Regions from separate parts of the Telluria sp. LT2P80 genome, predicted to be linked through region 3. Evidence: predicted binding sites of a transcription regulator. Region 3 holds the regulator's gene; each other region holds the start of a gene.

Region 1 (6,661 bases), on a different contig from region 3:
GCCGGCAGGTCACGGCCACCTCGACCCGCTCGCCGCTCGCGCGGTTGATGACCAGCGTGAGCTCGGCGCGCGGCGTACGCGCACCGATCACGTCGAACGTCTCGGTGCCGTCGATGGCCAGGGTGATGCGGTTCTCGCCCGGCTTGAATTCGAGCGGCAGCACGCCCATGCCCACCAGGTTGGTGCGGTGGATGCGCTCGAAGCCCTCGGCGGCGATCGCCTCGACGCCCGCCAGGCGCACGCCCTTGGCTGCCCAGTCGCGCGACGAGCCCTGGCCGTAGTCGGCCCCGGCGATGATGATCAACGGCTGCTTGCGCGCCATGTAATGCTCGATCGCTTCCCACATGCGGGTGACTTCCCCCTCCGGCTCGATGCGCGCGAGCGAACCGGCCATCACCGTGCCGTGGCTATCCTTGACCATCTCGTTCTTGAGCGTCGGATTGGCGAACGTCGCGCGCTGCGCCGTCAAGTGGTCGCCCCGGTGCGTGGCGTACGAATTGAAGTCTTCTTCGGGCAGGCCCATTTTCGCCAGGTATTCGCCGGCGGCCGAGTCGAGCAGGATCGCGTTCGACGGCGACAGGTGGTCGGTGGTGATGTTGTCGCCCAATACCGCCAGTGGCCGCATCCCCGCCAGCGGCCGGCTGCCAGCCAGCGCGCCTTCCCAGTACGGTGGCCGGCGGATATAGGTGCTCTGCGCCCGCCAGTCGTACAGCGGGCTGACGGCGGCGCCATCGTCGGCCACGCGCGCGAACATCGGCGTGTAGACCTTGCGGAACTGTTCCGGCTTGACGCTCGCGGCGACGACGGCGTCGATTTCTTCCTCCGATGGCCACAGGTCGGCCAGGCGGATTTCGCGCCCTGCGTTGTCCAGCCCCAGCACGTCCTTCTCGATATCGAAGCGGATCGTGCCGGCAATCGCGTACGCCACCACCAGCGGCGGCGACGCCAGGAAGGCCTGCTTCGCGTACGGGTGGATGCGGCCGTCGAAATTGCGGTTGCCCGACAGGACCGCCGTTGCGTACAGGTCGCGCTTGATGATCTCGTCCTGGATCACCGGATCGAGCGCGCCGCTCATGCCGTTGCAGGTGGTACAGGCAAAGGCGACGACACCAAAGCCCAGCTGATCCAGCTCCTGACTCAGGCCCGCTTCGTCGAGGTACAGCGCGACGGCCTTGGAGCCGGGCGCCAGTGAACTTTTCACCCACGGCTTGCGAGTCAAACCGGCGCGGTTGGCATTGCGCGCCAAGAGGCCCGCCGTGACCATATTGCGCGGGTTGCTGGTGTTGGTGCAGCTGGTGATCGCGGCGATGATGACGGCGCCATCGGGCATCTGGCCCGGCGTGTTTTCCACCACGCCCGAGATGCCGCGCGCGGCCAGTTCGGATGTCGGCACACGCTTGTGCGGATTGGACGGCCCGGCGATATTGCGCACCACGTTTGACAAATCGAACGACAGCGTGCGTTCGTATTCGGCGCTCTGCAGACTGTCGGCCCACAGGCCGGCATGTTTCGCATACGTCTCGACCAGATGCACGGTCGCGTCGTCACGCCCCGTCAGGCGCAGGTACTTGATGGTTTGCTCGTCGATGTAGAACATCGCGGCGGTGGCGCCGAATTCGGGCGCCATGTTCGCGATCGTCGCGCGGTCGCCCAGTGTCAGCGCGGCTGCGCCAGCGCCATAAAATTCCAGATAGGTCGAGACGACTTTGGCATTGCGCAGGAACTCGGTCAGCGCCAGCACGACGTCGGTCGCGGTGATGCCCGGCTGCGGCTTGCCGGTCAGTTCCACGCCGACGATATCGGGCAGGCGCATCCACGAGGCGCGGCCTAGCATCACGCTCTCGGCTTCCAGCCCGCCGACACCGATGGCAAGCACGCCGAGCGCGTCGACCATCGGCGTGTGCGAGTCGGTGCCCACCAGCGTGTCCGGATAGGCCACACCGCGCTCCGCCTGGATCACGGGCGACATGCGCTCGAGATTGATCTGGTGCAGGATGCCGTTCCCGGGCGGGATCACGTCGACATTCATGAAGGCCTTCTTGGTCCAGTCGATGAAGTGGAAGCGGTCTTCGTTGCGACGGTCTTCGATGGCGCGGTTCTTGGTGAACGCATCCGGGTCGAACCCGCCGCATTCGACCGCCAGCGAATGGTCGACCACGAGCTGCGTCGGCACCACCGGATTGACCAGCGCCGGGTCGCCCCCTTGCAGCGCGATGGCGTCGCGCAGGCCCGCCAGGTCGACCAGTGCGGTCTGGCCGAGGATGTCGTGGCAGACCACGCGCGCCGGGAACCACGGAAAATCGAGGTCGCGCTTGCGCTCGATGAGCTGCTTCAGCGAATCGCGCAGGGTCGCGGGCGTGCAGCGGCGCACGAGGTTTTCGGCCAGCACGCGCGATGTGTAGGGCAGCGTCGTGTAGGCACCCGGCGCGATCGCGTCGACGGCGGCGCGGGTGTCAAAGTAATCGAGGTCCGTGCCCGGCAGGGATGTACGGTAATCGGTATTCATGGCGTTACTTGCGCTCTGCCAGCGGCACGAACTGCAGATCCTCCGGCCCCACGTAGTTGGCGCTCGGGCGGATGATCTTGTTGTCGATGCGCTGCTCGATGACGTGCGCCGCCCAGCCCGACGTGCGCGCGATGACGAACAGCGGCGTGAACATCGCCGTCGGCACGCCCATCATGTGGTACGACACGGCCGAGAACCAGTCCAGGTTCGGGAACATCTTTTTCACGTCCCACATCACGGTCTCGAGGCGCTCGGCGATGTCGTACATCTTCATCGAGCCGCCCTCTTCCGACAACGTGCGCGCCACTTCCTTGATCACCTTGTTGCGCGGGTCCGAGATCGTGTAGACCGGATGCCCGAAGCCGATCACGACTTCCTTGTTGGCCACGCGGTTGCGGATGTCGGCTTCGGCTTCGTCCGGGTTGTCGTAGCGCTTCTGGATATCGTGCGCGACTTCGTTGGCGCCGCCGTGCTTCGGTCCGCGCAGCGCGCCGATCGCGCCGGTGATGGCCGAGTGGATGTCCGAGCCGGTACCGGCAATCACGCGGGCGGTGAAGGTCGACGCATTGAATTCGTGTTCGGCGTACAGGATCAGCGACGTGTGCATCGCGCGCACCCACGACTCTTTTGGCGCGAAGCCGTGCAGCAGGTGCAGGAAGTGGCCGCCGATCGAATCGTCGTCAGTGTTCACGTCGATACGTTTGCCGCTGTGGCTGAAGTGGTACCAGTACAGCAGCATCGAGCCGAACGATGCCATCAGGCGGTCAGCAATGTCGCGCGCGCCGTTGATGTGGTGATCGTCCTTCTCGGGCAGCGTGCAGCCCAGGACCGACACGCCGGTGCGCATCACGTCCATCGGATGGGCGTTGGCCGGCAAGGCTTCGAGCGCGCTTTTCAGCGCCTGCGGCAGGCCGCGCAGCGAGCGCAGCTTGGCCTTGTAGCCACGCAGTTCGCCGTCGTTCGGCAGCTTGCCGTGCACCAGCAGGTAAGCGATTTCCTCGAATTCGCTGGTGGTGGCGATGTCGAGGATATCGTAGCCGCGGTAATGCAGGTCGTTGCCCGATTTGCCGACCGAGCACAGCGCGGTATTGCCGGCGGCGACGCCGGACAGGGCGACGGATTTCTTCGGCTTGAAGGTCGGGGTTTCCTGGTTCTGCGTATTCATGTGAGGTCTCCTTACTTGACTTTGTTCTGGGCAAACAGCGCGTCGAGCTTCTGCTCGTAGCTGTGGTAATCGATGCGGTCATACAGTTCGGCGCGCGTCTGCATCGTGTCGATCACGTGCTGCTGCGTGCCGTCGCGGCGGATCGCGGTGTAGACGTTTTCAGCGGCCTTGTTCATCGCGCGAAACGCCGACAGCGGATACAGCACCAGGCCGACGCCAGCGCCGGCCAGTTCGTCGACGGTAAACAGCGGCGTGGCGCCGAACTCGGTGATATTGGCCAGCACCGGCACCTTGACGGCGTCGGCGAAGCGCTTGTACATGTCGAGCGTCGTCATCGCTTCCGGGAAAATCATGTCGGCGCCCGCTTCCACACAGGCCACGGCGCGCTCGATCGCCGCGTCCAGGCCTTCGACGGCCAGCGCATCGGTGCGTGCCATGATCACGAAGTCGTCATCCAGGCGGGCGTCGGCAGCAGCGCGGATGCGGTCGACCATTTCTTCCTTGCTGACGATTTCCTTGCCCGGCCGGTGGCCGCAGCGCTTGGCGCCGACCTGGTCTTCGATGTGGCAGGCAGCGGCACCGGCTTTGGACAACGAACGCACGGTGCGCGCGACATTGAAGGCCGAGGCGCCAAAGCCGGTGTCGACGTCGACCAGCAGTGGCAGGTCGCAGACGTCGGTAATGCGGCGCACGTCGACCAGCACGTCGTCGAGGTTCGAGATGCCCAGGTCGGGCAGGCCGAGGGAGCCGGCAGCGACGCCGCCGCCGGACAGGTAGATGGCCTTGAAGCCGGCCCGCTTGGCCAGCAATGCGTGGTTGGCGTTGATCGCGCCCACGACTTGCAGCGGGGATTCATCGAGGATCGCCTGGCGGAAGGCGGCGCCTGCGGAAAGTTTGCTCATGCTGTTCCTTGTCATCACGGTGAAGAAGTTGTGTAGTTCATTGCAAGCACCGTGCCAGCATTCGCCGATCCGCCATATCAAGCACTTGCGTGCAGATTCTACCCAAATACCTCTTTAAGAGACGTGCTGTTGTTTCATGCTGAAACAACAGCATGAAACATGAAACGTTCAGGCGTAAAAAAACCGGGTGGCGCCTTGCGGCGCACACCCGGTTGATCGGATAGCTGAGCCGGTCTTAGTGACCCGACGCGCCCGATGCGCCGATACCGGTCTCGGCGCGCACTTGCTGCGCCTCGAAGCCTGCACGGTCGATTTGGGCACGCGGACCCTTGTCGGTGATCGAGAACAGCCAGATACCGATGAAGCCCACTGCCATCGAGAAGATCGCTGGCGAGGCGTACGGGAAGATCGCGGCCGGATGATGCAGCACATCGACCCACACCGATTTCGACACGATCGTCAGGCCCACTGCCGTGGCCAGGCCCAGGAAGCCGCCGACGGTTGCGCCGCGGGTGGTGCAATCCTTCCACAGCACCGACATGAACAGCACCGGGAAGTTGGCCGATGCGGCAATCGCGAAGGCCAGCGACACCATGAAGGCGACGTTCTGCTTCTCAAAAGCGATACCCAGCACCACGGCCACGATACCCAGGGCGATGGTGGTGATCTTCGACACGCGCAGCTCGTTTTCGCTGGTGGCATTGCCCTTCTTGAACACGGTCGCATACAGATCATGCGACACGGCCGAAGCACCCGACAGCGTCAAGCCCGCCACCACGGCCAGGATGGTCGCGAACGCTACCGCCGAGATGAAGCCCAGGAACACGTCGCCGCCCACGGCCTTGGCCAGGTGGACTGCCGCCATATTGTTACCACCCAGCAGAGCACCGGCTGCATCCTTGAATGCCGGGTTGGTACCCACCAGCACGATCGCGCCGAAGCCGATGATGAAGGTCAGGATGTAGAAGTAGCCGATCCAGGTGGTTGCCCACAGCACCGACTTGCGCGCTTCTTTTGCGCTCGGAACGGTAAAGAAGCGCATCAGGATGTGTGGCAGGCCGGCGGTACCGAACATCAGCGCCATGCCGAACGAGATGGCCGAGATCGGATCCTTGATGAAGCTGCCCGGACCCATGATGGCGGTGCCCTTGGCGTGCACTTCGGTCGCGGTCTGGAACAGCAGGGCCGGGCTGAAGTTGTATTGCGCCAGCACCGAGAACGCCATGAACGACGCGCCCGACAGCAGCAGCACGGCCTTGATGATCTGGACCCAGGTGGTGGCCGTCATGCCGCCGAACAGCACGTAGACCATCATCAGGATACCGACCAGCACGACGGCGATCCAGTACTCCAGACCGAACAGCAGCTTGATCAGCTGACCTGCGCCGACCATCTGCGCGATCAGGTAGAACGCGACGACGACCAGCGTGCCGGAGGCCGCGAACACGCGGATCGGCTTTTGCGCAAAGCGGTACGAGGCCACGTCGGCAAACGTGAAGCGGCCCAGGTTGCGCAGGCGCTCCGCCATCAGGAACGTGATGACAGGCCAGCCGACCAGGAAGCCGATGGCGTAGATCAGGCCATCGTAACCGTCGAGGAACACGGCGGCCGAAATACCGAGGAACGACGCCGCCGACATGAAGTCGCCCGCAATCGCCAGGCCATTCTGGAAGCCCGTGATGCCACCACCCGCGGTGTAGAAGTCGGACGCCGACTTGGTCTTGGCGGCGGCCCACTTGGTGATGAACAGCGTGCCGACGACGAACAGCGCGAACATGCTGATCGCGGTCCAGTTGGTCGGCTGGCGAACGGCCTGGCCCATGTCGGGCGCAGCGTAAGCAATGCCGGAGACAGCCAGCAGCACGAATGCCAGCAGTGAGGAGGTGCGAGCGCCGGCCATCATGCGCCCACCTTTGCACGGATGGCGTCGCTCAACTCGTCGTATTCGCGGTTGGCGCGGCGCACATAGATGCCGGTAATCAGAACAGTGAACAGGATGACGAACAGGCCCAGGGGAATGCCCCAGGTGATGACACTGTTGCCGATCGGGGTGCCCATGAACTCCTTGTTGAACGCGACCAGCAGCGT
Region 2 (6,661 bases), on a different contig from region 3:
GATGGTCGTGACGTGACGCCTGTTGAAGGGAGCGCGCGACTGAGCGTCGAGCAAGCCCTGCGCGAAGCGGGCGCCATCGAGCGCACGCTGCGCAAGAGCAGCAAGGCGTATATCGTCGCGCCGCCGGACAGCCCGCAGATCCGCATGGCCCGCGGGTTTGCCGAGGCGGCGGCGGTCGCGCCGGGCCGCTGGTACGAAGCGCCCAAGATCGTTGAACTTGTCAATGACGGCGGCGACGGCGCGCGACGCACGCGCGTCGTCACGGCTGGCGGCATCTATTGCATCACCGAGCGCTCGCCGGCAACGAGCATCGACATGATCGAAAAGTTCGGCAAGCAGAGGATCACGAACTGCGGGCATGAACACGAGCAGCCTGTCAATGCCCAGGAATGGCGTACCGCGCGCGATTGACGCTGACCGGGCCGCGGATCAAACCGACGTCTTGATGTCCTCGAGCGACTTGCCGGCGGCAAGCCATGCCTTGACCCAGGCCGGTTGACGGCCACGACCGCTCCATTGCTGGGCAGAATCGTCGGGATTGGTGTAGCTGACAGCGGCGGCGGTCGGCTTTCCTGGTACCGGCGCTTTGATCGCCAGCACCTGTTTCTCGGTCAGGCCGGCATTGCGGGCGATGTGGAGGATCTGTTCGCGCGCCTTGCTGATGCTGAGGAAATGGTGCGTTTTGAGTGCATCGTTGACCTGTTCTTCAAGAGCACGAAGTTTGGCCAGCGAATATTTGGAGAGGTCTTGCATGGTTGCAGGTTGCTTTAAGGTGAGTGAAAACAGCACCCTAACATGCCCGGCCACCTGTTGGCGAACCGATCGGATGGTGTTTCTGCGTTCTTACTGGAGGCGCACCGCCACATCGAACAGCCACGTCCGGCGAATTTCCACCACATCGTACTGGCGCGCGAGCGCCGGCGGGAACGGTCCATACGGCGCGTGACTGGCGATGATCTGGCGGATTGCCTCGTCGACCGCAGGCACGCCACTCGAGGTCACGAACGTCACCCGCTCCACCGAACCGTCGCTGCGCACGGCCACGGTCACGAGCGGCTGCCGGTGCGGCTGCCTGACGATATCGCGCACGGCGCTCAGGCTCATGTTCAGCTCGATCTTGCGGCCCATGGCTTCCGCGTACGCCACAAGGTCAGCGTTGGCGTCAGCGCGGCCCAGCAGCCAGCCGCGACGCTGCCCGCCGGCGGCGTCACGCTGCGCGGCTTCCTGGTTCAACTGCCGGCCGATCGCGCGCAGGCGCTCTTCACGCTGCGTCTCCTGCGCGGTTTGCACGGGCGCCGCTGGCGCTTGCGGTAACTGCGCGAGGCGTGCTGCTTCCTGCTTGACTGCGTCCTGGCGTGCTGCTTCCTGGCGTGCTGCTTCTTGACGCGCAGCTTCCTGACGTGCAGCTTCCTGACGTGCTGCTTCCTGTTGCGCCAGTCTCGCCTGCTCCTGGCGGGCTGCTTCAGCACGGGCGGCGTCAAGACGGGCCTGCTCCTGACGCGCTATTTCCCGTTTGGCCTGCTCCTGCCTGGCGATTTCTGCCCGGGCAACCTCACGCTGGGCCGCCGCATCGCGGTTGGCTTCCTCGATGCGCTGTGCATCGGCACGTTCGGCTTCGCGTTGCGCCGCCTCGGCACTGGCCAGCGCGTCCCGCGCGGCTTGCTCACGTACCTTTGCTTGTGCCTGTGCCTGGGTCTGTGCCGCCAGCTCGGCAGTCCGCTGCTGTTCAGCCGCAACGGCTGTCGCTGCGCGCGCAGCCTCGCGCTGGACCACCTGTTGGCGCACGCGTTCTTCCTCGATCGCCGTCTCCCGCTTGTCGTCATCGAGTGCGATGATGCGCGCCCCGGCCGCGTCGTCGTTCTGTGGCGTCGGCGCTGGCGCTGGCGCTGGCTGGACCCTGGTGACCGGCGCTTGCGGCACGGAGGGCGCAGGTGCGGTTGCTGCTGGTGCGGCCGGCAGCGTCGGCTGGCTCGCGACGACCGGTGCTTCTGCCTTCGTCGCGGGTACGTGCTGCGGCACTGGTGCTGCGGCTGGCGCCGGCGCCAGCCTGACATTGAGTTCAGTCGCCGCGAGGCGTCGCTCTTCCCACGGCATGCGCAATCCTGGAAGCCCGAACACATCGCCCTCAAGCGGAATGCTTAGCAGCAGAGCGTGGATCACCAGGGATAGCAGCAGTGCCAGGCGCATTCGCCAGGAAAAAGCAGGCGTGTCGGAAGGGGTTCTCACATTGTCGGATCGGTCGGTGTCGGCGTGATGGTGGCGAGTTGCCAATGGTGCAAGATCAGCGGCGATGCTATCACACCGCTGCCGCCATCGCCACGCGCCCTGAACACACACGACCTGTGGCACTATCGCTGCTAACATCAGCGTCGTGCAGCGCAATCGCCCGCTATTGCCCCCCCTACAAGCGAAGGACCGCCTTCATGCCTCGGATCTCCCATGTCGTCGGCACCAAAACGTATTGGTTCGCCGATCTACGCGACCTGCTGGCCAAGGCCACGCCGGCACGCTCGGGCGACCATCTCGCCGGTGTTGCCGCAGGCAGCGCCAAAGAGCGCGTCGCCGCGCAGATGGCGCTGGCCGACCTGCCCTTGCGCACCTTCCTGAACGACGCCGTCGTACCGTACGAAACCGATGAAGTCACGCGCCTGATCATCGACAGCCACGACGCTGCCGCGTTCGCGCCGATCCGCCACCTGACCGTGGGGAGTTTCCGGGAGTGGCTGCTGGGCGACGCGGTCGACGGGGCCATGCTGGCGCGCGTTGCCCCTGGCATTACGCCGGAGATGGCGGCGGCCGTATCGAAGATCATGCGCATCCAGGACCTGGTGCTGGTAGCACGCAAGTGCCGCGTGATCACCCGCTTTCGCAACACGATCGGCCTGGCCGGCACGCTGTCGACGCGCCTGCAGCCGAATCATCCGCTCGACGACCTGTCGGGCATCGCAGCCAGCCTGTTCGACGGTCTGATGCATGGCAGCGGCGACGCGGTCATCGGCATCAATCCGGCCACCGACAATGTCGCGCAGGTGGTCAAGCTCGTCACGATGCTGGACGATATCATCAGCCGCTACGACATCCCCACCCAGTCATGCGTGCTGACGCACGTGACCAATACGATCGAGGCGATCGGGCGCGGCGCGCCGGTCGACCTGGTATTCCAGTCGATCGCCGGTACGCAAGCGGCCAACGCCAGCTTCGGCATCGACCTGGCGCTGCTCGGCGAAGCCCGCGCTGCTGCCCTGTCGCTGGGCCGCGGGACGGTCGGCAACAACGTCATGTATTTCGAGACCGGCCAGGGCAGCGCGCTATCGGCAAATGCCAACCACGGCGTGGACCAGCAAACCTGTGAGGCCCGCGCGTATGCTGTGGCGCGCGCATTCGAGCCGCTGCTGGTCAACACCGTGGTGGGCTTCATGGGGCCGGAATACCTGTACGACGGCAAGCAGATCATCCGCGCCGGCCTGGAAGACCACTTCTGCGCCAAGCTGCTCGGCCTGCCGATGGGGTGCGACGTCTGCTACACCAACCACGCCGAAGCCGACCAGGACGACATGGACGTGCTGCTGACGATGCTGGGCACGGCCGGCTGCACCTTCGTGATGGGGATTCCCGGCGGGGACGACATCATGCTCAATTATCAGACGACGTCCTTCCACGATGCGCTGTATGCGCGCCGCGCGCTCGGCCTGCAGCCGGCGCCAGAGTTCGATGCGTGGTTGCGCGCGATGGGTATTTTCAAGGGCGCGGGCCAGGTTGAGCTGGGGCGGACCGTGCCCCCGGCATTTCAACGCGCGCTGCTGCAGTCATCCTGAGGTTGCTCCCATGTCCGATTCGATTGACGCCCCCATTGCCGGCGCCGCACCTTGGCAAGCCTTGCGCAAATTCACGGACGCCCGCATTGCGCTGGGCGCTGCCGGCATCAGCCAGCCGACAGACGCACAGCTCGACTTTCAGCTCGCGCATGCGCGGGCGCGCGACGCCGTGCATCTTCCGCTCGACATTGATGCGCTCAAGCCAGCATTGCAGGCAGCGTGGCCGCACGCTGACCAGCCCCTGCTGCTGCACAGTGCGGCTGCGAACCGCAACGTCTATCTGCAGCGGCCGGATCTGGGGCGGCGGCTCGATGCCCCATCACGCGCGCTTCTGACCGATCGTGACGATGGCAACCGCCGCTGCGATCTGGCCATCGTCGTGGCGGATGGTCTGTCGTCACACGCGATCGCGCAGAATGCCGCGCCGTTTCTCGCAGCGCTGCATTTACAGTTGGCCGCCGAAGCGTGGACGCTGGCGCCGTTGGCGATCGTCCAGCAAGGCCGAGTGGCCGTGGGCGATGAATTCGGTGAATTACTGGGCGCGAAGATCGTCGTTGTGCTGATTGGCGAACGCCCGGGTCTGAGCGCACCGGACAGCATGGGCATCTATATGACGTGGGCGCCACGCGTCGGCCTGACGGATGAGCGTCGCAACTGCATCTCGAACGTCAGGCCGGCGGGGTTGGATTATGTCCAAGCCGCTGCCCGGCTGCATTATCTGCTTAGGCAGGCGCAACTACGGCAGTTGAGCGGCGTGGCACTCAAGGACGAGACGTCCCAGGATGACGTGCTGCCGGGCGGCGGCGGGCCGGCGTTCCTGCTGTAGGCAGTGAAGCAAACCACTTCACGACGCGCCTACGGCGCAGGTGCACACGATTTTTCAGAAAACGTGTCGCATCCCGGCGTTGAATGCACGATCTCCGGAGCCCGTCTCGCCATTACTACCGACCGTATAGCCAGCGCCATTTTTATTCACGACAGCACCGTACGATGTGTAGAGGGTGCTCCGCTTTGACAGTGCATACACATAAGCGACGCCCCAGGCACGCGCGTCTTGATCGACATTTGTCCTGTCGTCCTTGCGCATGACAGACGCGATGAGAGTCCCACCAGGCACTGGCGCTGACAAACCGAGCAACATGGCATTGCTGTTCGTTGACGGCGTTGGCCGGACACCGCCAAATGGATTATTGGGATTCTGTATCGGTGCGCTGTTGAAGCCCTTGTCCCTGCCATATGCAGCGTGCAACTTCAAGACCGTGAAATTGTAATTTGCCGCTATCAGGTGGTTGGTGCTGTCGTCTCTCGAAATTGGCGCGACACCCGGTGACCCAGCGACATCGGTATTTTTTTTGTTATACGCATAACGTACAGCGAGTTTCCCGCTCGCGTACCCGATGGACCCGCCCATCTGCCGCCCGGTCTTGCTGCTGCTGGCTTGCTCACCAAAACTGTAAGCCAGATCGGCAGTAAACCCTTGCATGACCGGCGCCGTGTACTGGATCGTGTTACTGGTCCGTACATTCGTCCCGGAATCGGGAAACAGATTCTTGGATGTCCCTGCATAACCAGTCACGAACGGGTCAGCGACCTGGCCCAGTGTTTGGTGCCAGGGCGTGTACTGGCGGCCAATTGACAACGCACCCGCACGTGTCTTCAAACCGACAAACGCCTGACGATTGAACAGCGTTCCCGCAACATCCACCTCGCCGTTATCGATGCGGTAGCCATTCTCCAGCGTGAAAAATGCGGACATTCCATCACCGAGTTCTTCATTGCCGCGAAAGCCGATGCGCGATGCAGAAACGCCGCCATTGGTAATTTTGTTCACGTTGCCGCCGGCGCCACCGCGCTCATGGACGATAGCAGCATCGGCGATGCCGTAGATCGTTACACTGGATTGGGCAAAGGCCGCATTCGCGCCAAGGGCAAGGCTGAGTACTGATAACAGTTTCTTGTTCATGTCATTCTTTTTCAGTTAAATGAAACGATCACTGAAGCAAGCTGCCCTCAGCCAGGCCGGGGACGCGCATTGCCATCCCCTGCGTGGTGATCAAAGCAGGGTTTCTTCCTTGCCGATCACGCCTGCCATCCGCAGTGCGTCGTCGAGCCAAGGCGACACCAGCAGCCCTTCTTCGATTTCTTTCAGGCGCTGGGCTTCCGCCTTGAGCTTCTGGTGCGCCGCCAGCAGAACGGCGGGCACGTCGGTACGAGGAATCACCACCACGCCATCGCAGTCGGCGACCACCAGATCGCCCGGATGCACGGCCACATCACCGATTGCAACGGTTGTGCCCACGCGTCCGTCAAGACCCTTCGTTGGGCCGGCCGGATTGCGGCCTGCTGCAAAGATCGGCAGCGGTCCGTTCCCGAGCGTGTCGGTATCGCGAATGGCGCCGTCCATGACAAAACCGCCGATGCCGGCCGCGATGGCCTGTGTTGCCATCAATTCGCCAGCAAGTGCGCTCGACTCGTAGCCTTTGCCATCAACGACGATGATGTCGCCAGGTCTGGCCAGGGCCAAGGCAACGTGAAACAGCAGGTTGTCGCCCGGCCGTACCTCGACCGGGAATGCAGGGCCGGCCAGCTTCATTGTTGGAGACAGCCCCTGGATGCGTGCGTGAAGGGCGCCGCGGCGTCCTGCAACGTCACACAGGACAGCGGATTGGAATTGCCGTGCCTCATCGACCAGATTGGCAGAAACACGCTCGAACTCGGCGACATTGTCGAATTTCGTAGTTTTCATTGGGGTCCTTTGGTGATTACTTGTTGTTGAGAACATGGGGCGGCGTTTCGCCAGACAGGACTGCAAGCACTGCGCGTGCAGCACCGAATCCCATTCGCTG
Region 3 (6,661 bases):
GCATGCACGATTTTTCGAACGTGCTGATTCGCGACGTCATGCACGCCAATCCGCGCAGCGTGCGCCCCGAGCAGCTGGCGGTCGACGCGGTCGCCGTGATGGAAGAATTCCGCATCAACCAGATGCTCGTGATCGATGAGGCGGGCCAGCTGGTCGGCGCGCTGCACATCCACGACCTGACCCGCGCAAAGGTAATCTGATGAACACTCCCGTATTGGCCCACATCGAACGCGCCGCGCGCATCAAGGTCATGATCTTCGACGTCGACGGTGTGCTCACCGACGGCAGCCTGACCTATGGCCCCGATGGCGAAGTGACCAAGACCTTCAATGTGCTCGATGGCCTGGGCATCCAGATGCTGAATAAATCCGGTGTGCAGACTGCAATCATCAGCGCGCGCCTGTCGCCGATCGTCGTCCGCCGCGCCGCCGATCTGGGCATCTCGCACGTCTACCAGGGCAACCACGACAAGCGCATCGGCTTTGCCAATCTGCTCGACGCCACCGGCTTTACCGCCGACCAATGTGGCTACATCGGCGACGACGTGATCGACCTGCCGCTGTTCGCGCGCGTGGGCTTTGCCGTTGCGGTGCCATCCGGCCATCCGGACGTGCAGCACCGCGCGCATTACGTGACCAGGAACGGTGGCGGACGTGGCGCGGTGCGCGAGATCTGCGACCTCGTCATGCGCGCGCAGGGCACCTATGACCAGGCGCTCGCGCCGTATTTCGCCTGACCGCCATGGCCACGATCGCCTCCAACAAACGCACCGCGCATCGCTGGAATCTGCTGGCGATGATCGTGATCGGCGTGTTCTTCGCCTTCGGCAGCTTCTGGCTGCTGCAGCTGATGCAGGCGACCGACATCGATGCGCAGCTGGGCGGCCCGCCCGACGAGCCGGATTACATCGTCGAGAATTTCTCGTTCGTCCGCATGACGCCCAACGGCCAGCCGAGCTACGTGGTGTCGGGCAAGCGCCTGGCGCATATCCCGCTGGGCGACGTGTCGAACGTCGAGCAGCCGCTGATGCGCGGCGTCGAACCGGGCCGTCCGCCGATGACGGTGGTGGCCAAGAACGCGCGCATCTTCCACGAAGAACACCGCGTCGAACTGTTCGGCGACGTCGATCTGCAGCGCCCGAAGACGCCCGCCAGCGAAGCACTGCGCGTGCGCACGCAGGCCATGACCGTGTTGCCCGACGAAGAAATCGTCAAGACCGACCAGCCGATCGACATGGAGCTTGGCGCGTCCAGCCTCAAGGCCACCGGCATGATGGCCAACAACGCGACCATGCAGATGCAATTGTCAGGCCGCGGCCGTATCGTCTATCCGCCACGCCAGCGCTGAAGGCCATCAGCCATGCGCGCGTGCTAACCCAGGACCAGCACCACAATGAAAAAACTCTTTGCTGCCGCTTTCTTGTCACTCCTTTCCTTGACCGCCATGGCCGAAAAGGCCGACTCGCTCAAGCAGGCGGCGCTCGAATACGACAACGGCGACCTCGATGGCGTCGCAGGCGTGCGCACCTTCACCGGCAACGTGATCCTGACCCGCGGCACGCTGCTGGTCAAGGCCGAACGCGCCGTGGTCAGGGAGACGCCCGAAGGCTATATGAGCGTGACGCTCACCGCGGCCAACGGCAAGCCCGCCACGTTCCGCCAGAAGCGCGACGGCGGCCCGAACCTGTGGGTCGAAGGCCAGGCCGAACGCATCGAATATGACGAACGTTCGGAGCTGGTGCGCCTGTACTCGAACGCCATCGTCAAGGAACTCGAAAACGACCGGATGACCAACCAGATGACCGGCCCGTTCATCTCGTACGACAACCGCAAGGAAGTCGTCGCCGTGCGCAATGACGTCAGCGGCGAGAGCAAGGTTGGCGGCGGGCGCGGCACGCTGATCCTGGCGCCCAAGCGTGCGCCGGCCGGAGGCACGCAATGACGGAACTGAACGATCGCAGCACGCTGGTCGTCAAGGGCCTGCAGAAAAGCTATGGCAAGCGCCTGGTCGTGCGCGACGTGTCGCTGGATGTCGAATGCGGCGAAGTGGTGGGGTTGCTGGGCCCGAACGGCGCCGGCAAGACTACTTCGTTCTACATGATCGTCGGCCTGGTGCCGTCGGACGCCGGCTCGATCAGCATCAACGGCACCGACATCACCAGCCTGCCGATCCATCGCCGCGCGGTGCTCGGCCTGTCGTACCTGCCGCAGGAAGCCTCGGTGTTTCGCAAGCTGACGGTGGAAGAGAACATCCGCGCCGTGCTCGAACTGCAGAAGGTTAACGGCAAGTCGCTCACCAAAACCGAGATCAGCGACCGCCTCGATACCTTGCTGGCCGACCTGCAGATCGAGAAGCTGCGCGAGAATCCGGCACTGTCGCTGTCGGGCGGCGAGCGGCGCCGCGTGGAGATCGCGCGCGCCCTGGCGACCAACCCGCGCTTCGTCCTGCTCGACGAACCGTTTGCCGGCGTCGACCCGATCGCCGTGATCGAGATCCAGCGCATCGTACGCTTCCTCAAGGAGCGCAAGATCGGCGTCCTGATCACCGACCACAATGTCCGCGAGACGCTTGGCATCTGCGACCGCGCCTACATCATCAATCAGGGCGCGGTGCTCGCATCCGGCCGTCCCGACGATATCATCGCCGACGAGTCGGTGCGCCGCGTGTACCTTGGTGAACATTTCCGCATGTAAGCCATACTCAATTGATGAAACAGTCCCTTCAGCTCCGCACTTCGCAGCACCTGGCGCTCACGCCACAGCTGCAGCAATCGATCCGGTTGCTGCAGCTGTCGACGCTCGAACTGCATCAGGAGATCGAGCAGATACTGGGCGATAACCCGCTGCTCGAAAGGCTCGACGACCCGCTCGATCATTCGGTGCGCCTGCTGGCCGATGGGGCCATCAACAATGCGCCGGCACCTGGCGAGGCGCCGCCGGCGCCAGGCCAGCAGGCCGAAGGCGAGGGCAGCGCGCCGGCTGAGGGCGAGGGCGCTGAAGGCGGTGCGGTCGATGGCGACCGGCCCGACAACGAGTGGAGCGAAGGCAGCGGAACGTCGTCCGGCAGCGCCAGCAGCGACGACGAAGACGGCCGCCCGCAGCTGGAGGCGTGCGCGATCACGCTGCGCGAACACCTGATGGAACAGGTGCGCGAAACGCTGCTGTCAACGCGCGACCGCGCGCTGGCCGAACTGGTGATCGACGCGCTCGACGACAACGGCTACCTGGAAGAACCGCTCGACGACATCCACGCACGCCTGCCCGAAGAACTCGAGGTCGACCTCGACGAACTGCGCTGCGCGCTGGCGATGGTGCAGAGCATGGACCCGGTGGGCGTGGGCGCGCGCAGCGCGGCCGAATGCCTGGCGCTGCAGATCCGGCGCATGCCGGGCGTGCCGATGGTCACGCGCCGCATGGCCCTGAAGATCGTCGAAGGCTACCTGACCTGGTTCGCGCAGCGCGAATACAGCAAACTGAAAAAAGCGCTCGATTGCGACGACGAAGACCTGCGCGAAGTGCAGGCCGTGGTCCGCCAGTGCAATCCGCATCCGGGCGCCGCGTTCGCGTCGAACGTGTCAGATTACGTGGTGCCGGACGTGATCGTGCGGCGCGCCAAGAATGGCTGGGCGGTCACGCTGAACCAGGACGTGATGCCGCGCCTGCGCGTCAACAGCCTGTACGCGACCATGCTCAAGCAGGGCCGCAGCGAGAGCCAGATGGGCGCGCAGATGCAAGAGGCGAAGTGGCTCATCAAGAATATGCGCCAGCGTTTCGACACGATCCTGCGTGTGGCCGAGGCGATTGTCGAACGCCAGCGCAACTTTTTCAGCCATGGCGCAGTTGCCATGCGGCCCCTTGTTTTGCGTGAGATAGCTGATACACTAGGTCTGCATGAGAGCACCATCTCTCGTGTCACAACCCAGAAATACATGCTGACCCCGCACGGCATGTTCGAGTTGAAGTATTTCTTCGGTAGCCACGTTGCCACCGAAGCGGGAGGCGAAGCATCCTCAACGGCAATCCGTGCGCTCATCGCACAATTGACAGGAGCAGAAGACCCTAAGAATCCATTATCCGACAGCAAGATCGCGGAAATGCTCGGGGAACAAGGCATGGTCATTGCGCGCAGGACGGTCGCAAAATACCGTGAAGCGCTCAAGATCCCCCCCGTCAGTCTCCGCAAAGCCTTGTAACAACGCCGCTCATACAGTCTGTGCCTTCAGCTCCTGTGTGGTGCAAGCGACGTGACATCTTCAAAGGAGTGTGTATGAACCTCACCATCAGTGGTCACCATCTCGAAGTAACCCCTGCCATCCGTGAATACGTTCAGAATAAGCTGGAACGCATTATTCGCCATTTCGATCAAGTCATAGATACCCACGTCTTCCTGGCCGTCGATAACCTCACTGAAAAAGAAAAAAGGCAAAAAGCTGAAATCAATGTCCAGGTGTCGGGCAAGACCCTGCACGTGGCGAGCGTCGCGCAAGACCTGTATGCCGCGATCGACATGTTGATGGATAAACTGGATCGACAAATCCTGAAGCACAAGCAGATGCTCAAAGACCATAACCGCACAGCGATCAAACGCCTGGACGTCGACGAAGCAGACGTCGCTGCCGCCTGATCGAGCGCAGGTCACCACCGCCAGGGGCGTCTTTTCGGGACGCCCTTTTTGCATCCCGCTGCCGGTAAAATACGTGTTTCCTTTCGATGGATCACGCCATGTCCGAACACGTCCTGACCCGCATCGCCAACCGCACCGGCATCATCACCCTCGACCGTCCCAAGGCGCTCAATTCGCTGTCGCTGGACATGGTGCGCGCGCTGACCGCGATCCTTCTTGACTGGCAGCTCGACGCCGCCGTCGATGCGGTCGTGATCACCAGCAGCAGCGAAAAAGCGCTGTGCGCGGGCGGCGATATCCGTTTCTTCCACGACGTCGGCAACGCCTCGCCGCAAGGCGGCAGCGCATTGCTCGAGGATTTCTTCACCGAAGAATACGCGCTGAACCACCTGATCCATTTTTATCCGAAACCGTATATCGCGCTGATGGACGGCGTGGTCATGGGCGGCGGCATGGGCATCGCGCAGGGCGGGCCCGATTGCGGCCTGCGCATCGTCACCGAGCGCACCAAGATGGCGATGCCCGAAGTGAATATCGGCCTGTTCCCCGATGTCGGCGGCAGCCATTTTCTGTCGCACGCGCCGGGGCGACTGGGGATGTTCCTGGGCCTGACCGGCCTGACGATCGGCGCGGCCGACGCGCTGTACGTGGGCCTGGCCGACGTGTTCGTGCCAGGCGCCGACCTGCCGGCCTTGCACGCGCTGATCGAAGCGACGCCGGGCGCGGATCTGCCGGCGGCGATCCGCACGTTCGCCATCCAGCATGCCGGCGAGAGTCAATTGCAGGCCAACCGTGCGCGCATCGATATGTACTTCGGCGCGGATTCGGTGGCGGCGATCATGGCGTCGCTCGAGGGTGACGACACGCCGTTCGCGCAGAAGGCATTGAATGCGATGCGTCAGCGCTCGCCGTTGATGATGTGCGTGACGCGCGAGCTGCTGCTGCGCGGCGCGTCGCTCAATGTCGCCGCCTGTCTGCGCCTGGAGCGCTCGCTCGTGCGCCGCAACTTCGAGCATGGCGAGGTGCTCGAAGGCGTGCGCGCGCTCGTCATCGACAAGGACAATGCGCCGCAATGGAATCCGCCGTCGCTCGATCTCGTGACCGATGCGATGGTGGCGCACTTCTTCACGCCGGTGTGGCCGGCGCATGCGCATCCGCTGCGCCATCTCGCGTAAGCGTCTTCATGCATATCCGTTTGCGCGTGACTTTTCGTGCAGGCGGTGCAACCATCGTGGCTTCATGAACCGATGAGGACCCCCGATGCGCATGACCGCCTTGCTGCTGTCGATGACGTTGTGCGGCAGCGCCGCTGCGCAGGCCTGGCAGCCTGATTTCGATGCGAGCGCATTCAAGGGGCCGGCCTCCGGGCCTGCCAACGAGGTGCTGGTATTAGGCTCGCCCCATTTGTCGCAATTGCCGAAAACCTTCCAGACCGCCAGCCTGACGCTGCTGAACGAGCGTCTGGCGGCATGGAAGCCGCAGGCGATTGCGATCGAGGCGGTATCCGGGCCGCAGTGCGACTTCATGCGACGCTACCCGGCCCGCTACAAGGATTCGATCGATTCCTACTGCCGGGATCCCGCGCCGGCACGGCTGGCCACGGGGCTGGATGTCCCGGCAGCGACCGAGGCTGCCGAAGCCTTGCTGGCAGTCTGGCCCGCCGCACCCACGCCCGCGCAGCGCCGGCGCCTGGCGGCACTGTTCTTTGCTGGCGGCGAGGAAGCCTCGGCCCTGGTGCAGTGGCTGCGCCTGCCCGAGGCCGAGCGCCGTGCCGGCGACGGCCTGGACGCCACACTGGTCGGCGTGCTGGTGAAGCTGGAAACCAGGCGCGACGAAAGCCTGATGATCGGTGCGCGCCTGGCGGCCCGGCTCGGGCACGAGCGCCTGTACGCGATGGACGACCATACCGCCGACAGCGCGTCTGAAGACCAGAAGGCGCTTGGCGATGCGCTAATGACCGCGTGGGACAACCCAGCCCTCAAACAGCGCATGGCAGTGGACAAGGCGCAGGAGGGCGGGCTGGCGAGTGCCGAAGGCG

The links. The regulator sigma-54, encoded in region 3, starts transcription at its own class of promoters, with help from an activator protein. The targets are predictions, from matches to a motif close to TGGCANGNAANCTGCTTT.
Region 1: prpB (methylisocitrate lyase) is a predicted target of sigma-54. The motif match lies at 4,613-4,630, and genes of this name have one in related genera.
Region 2: AC56LW_RS10860 (ethanolamine ammonia-lyase subunit EutB) is a predicted target of sigma-54. The motif match lies at 2,344-2,361, and genes of this name have one in related genera.

The regions. Positions count from the first base shown of each region.
Region 1 covers NZ_JCASIO010000010.1:80,257-86,917, reverse strand. Annotated here, with positions in the region: gene acnD (Fe/S-dependent 2-methylisocitrate dehydratase AcnD) at 1-2,506, opposite strand, end outside; gene prpC (bifunctional 2-methylcitrate synthase/citrate synthase) at 2,511-3,671, opposite strand; gene prpB (methylisocitrate lyase) at 3,683-4,573, opposite strand; gene AC56LW_RS21305 (cation acetate symporter) at 4,809-6,476, opposite strand; gene AC56LW_RS21300 (DUF485 domain-containing protein) at 6,473-6,661, opposite strand, start outside.
Region 2 covers NZ_JCASIO010000003.1:359,682-366,342, forward strand. Annotated here, with positions in the region: gene AC56LW_RS10845 (hypothetical protein) at 1-411, shown strand, start outside; gene AC56LW_RS10850 (H-NS histone family protein) at 430-789, opposite strand; gene AC56LW_RS10855 (TonB C-terminal domain-containing protein) at 844-2,094, opposite strand; gene AC56LW_RS10860 (ethanolamine ammonia-lyase subunit EutB) at 2,424-3,815, shown strand; gene eutC (ethanolamine ammonia-lyase subunit EutC) at 3,826-4,641, shown strand; gene AC56LW_RS10870 (porin) at 4,696-5,778, opposite strand; gene AC56LW_RS10875 (RraA family protein) at 5,869-6,561, opposite strand; gene AC56LW_RS10880 (hydroxyacid dehydrogenase) at 6,578-6,661, opposite strand, start outside.
Region 3 covers NZ_JCASIO010000006.1:98,810-105,470, forward strand. Annotated here, with positions in the region: gene AC56LW_RS16315 (KpsF/GutQ family sugar-phosphate isomerase) at 1-200, shown strand, start outside; gene AC56LW_RS16320 (KdsC family phosphatase) at 200-736, shown strand; gene lptC (LPS export ABC transporter periplasmic protein LptC) at 742-1,347, shown strand; gene lptA (lipopolysaccharide transport periplasmic protein LptA) at 1,393-1,941, shown strand; gene lptB (LPS export ABC transporter ATP-binding protein) at 1,938-2,693, shown strand; gene AC56LW_RS16340 (RNA polymerase factor sigma-54) at 2,708-4,192, shown strand; gene hpf (ribosome hibernation-promoting factor, HPF/YfiA family) at 4,267-4,623, shown strand; gene AC56LW_RS16350 (enoyl-CoA hydratase/isomerase family protein) at 4,722-5,798, shown strand; gene AC56LW_RS16355 (DUF5694 domain-containing protein) at 5,884-6,661, shown strand, end outside.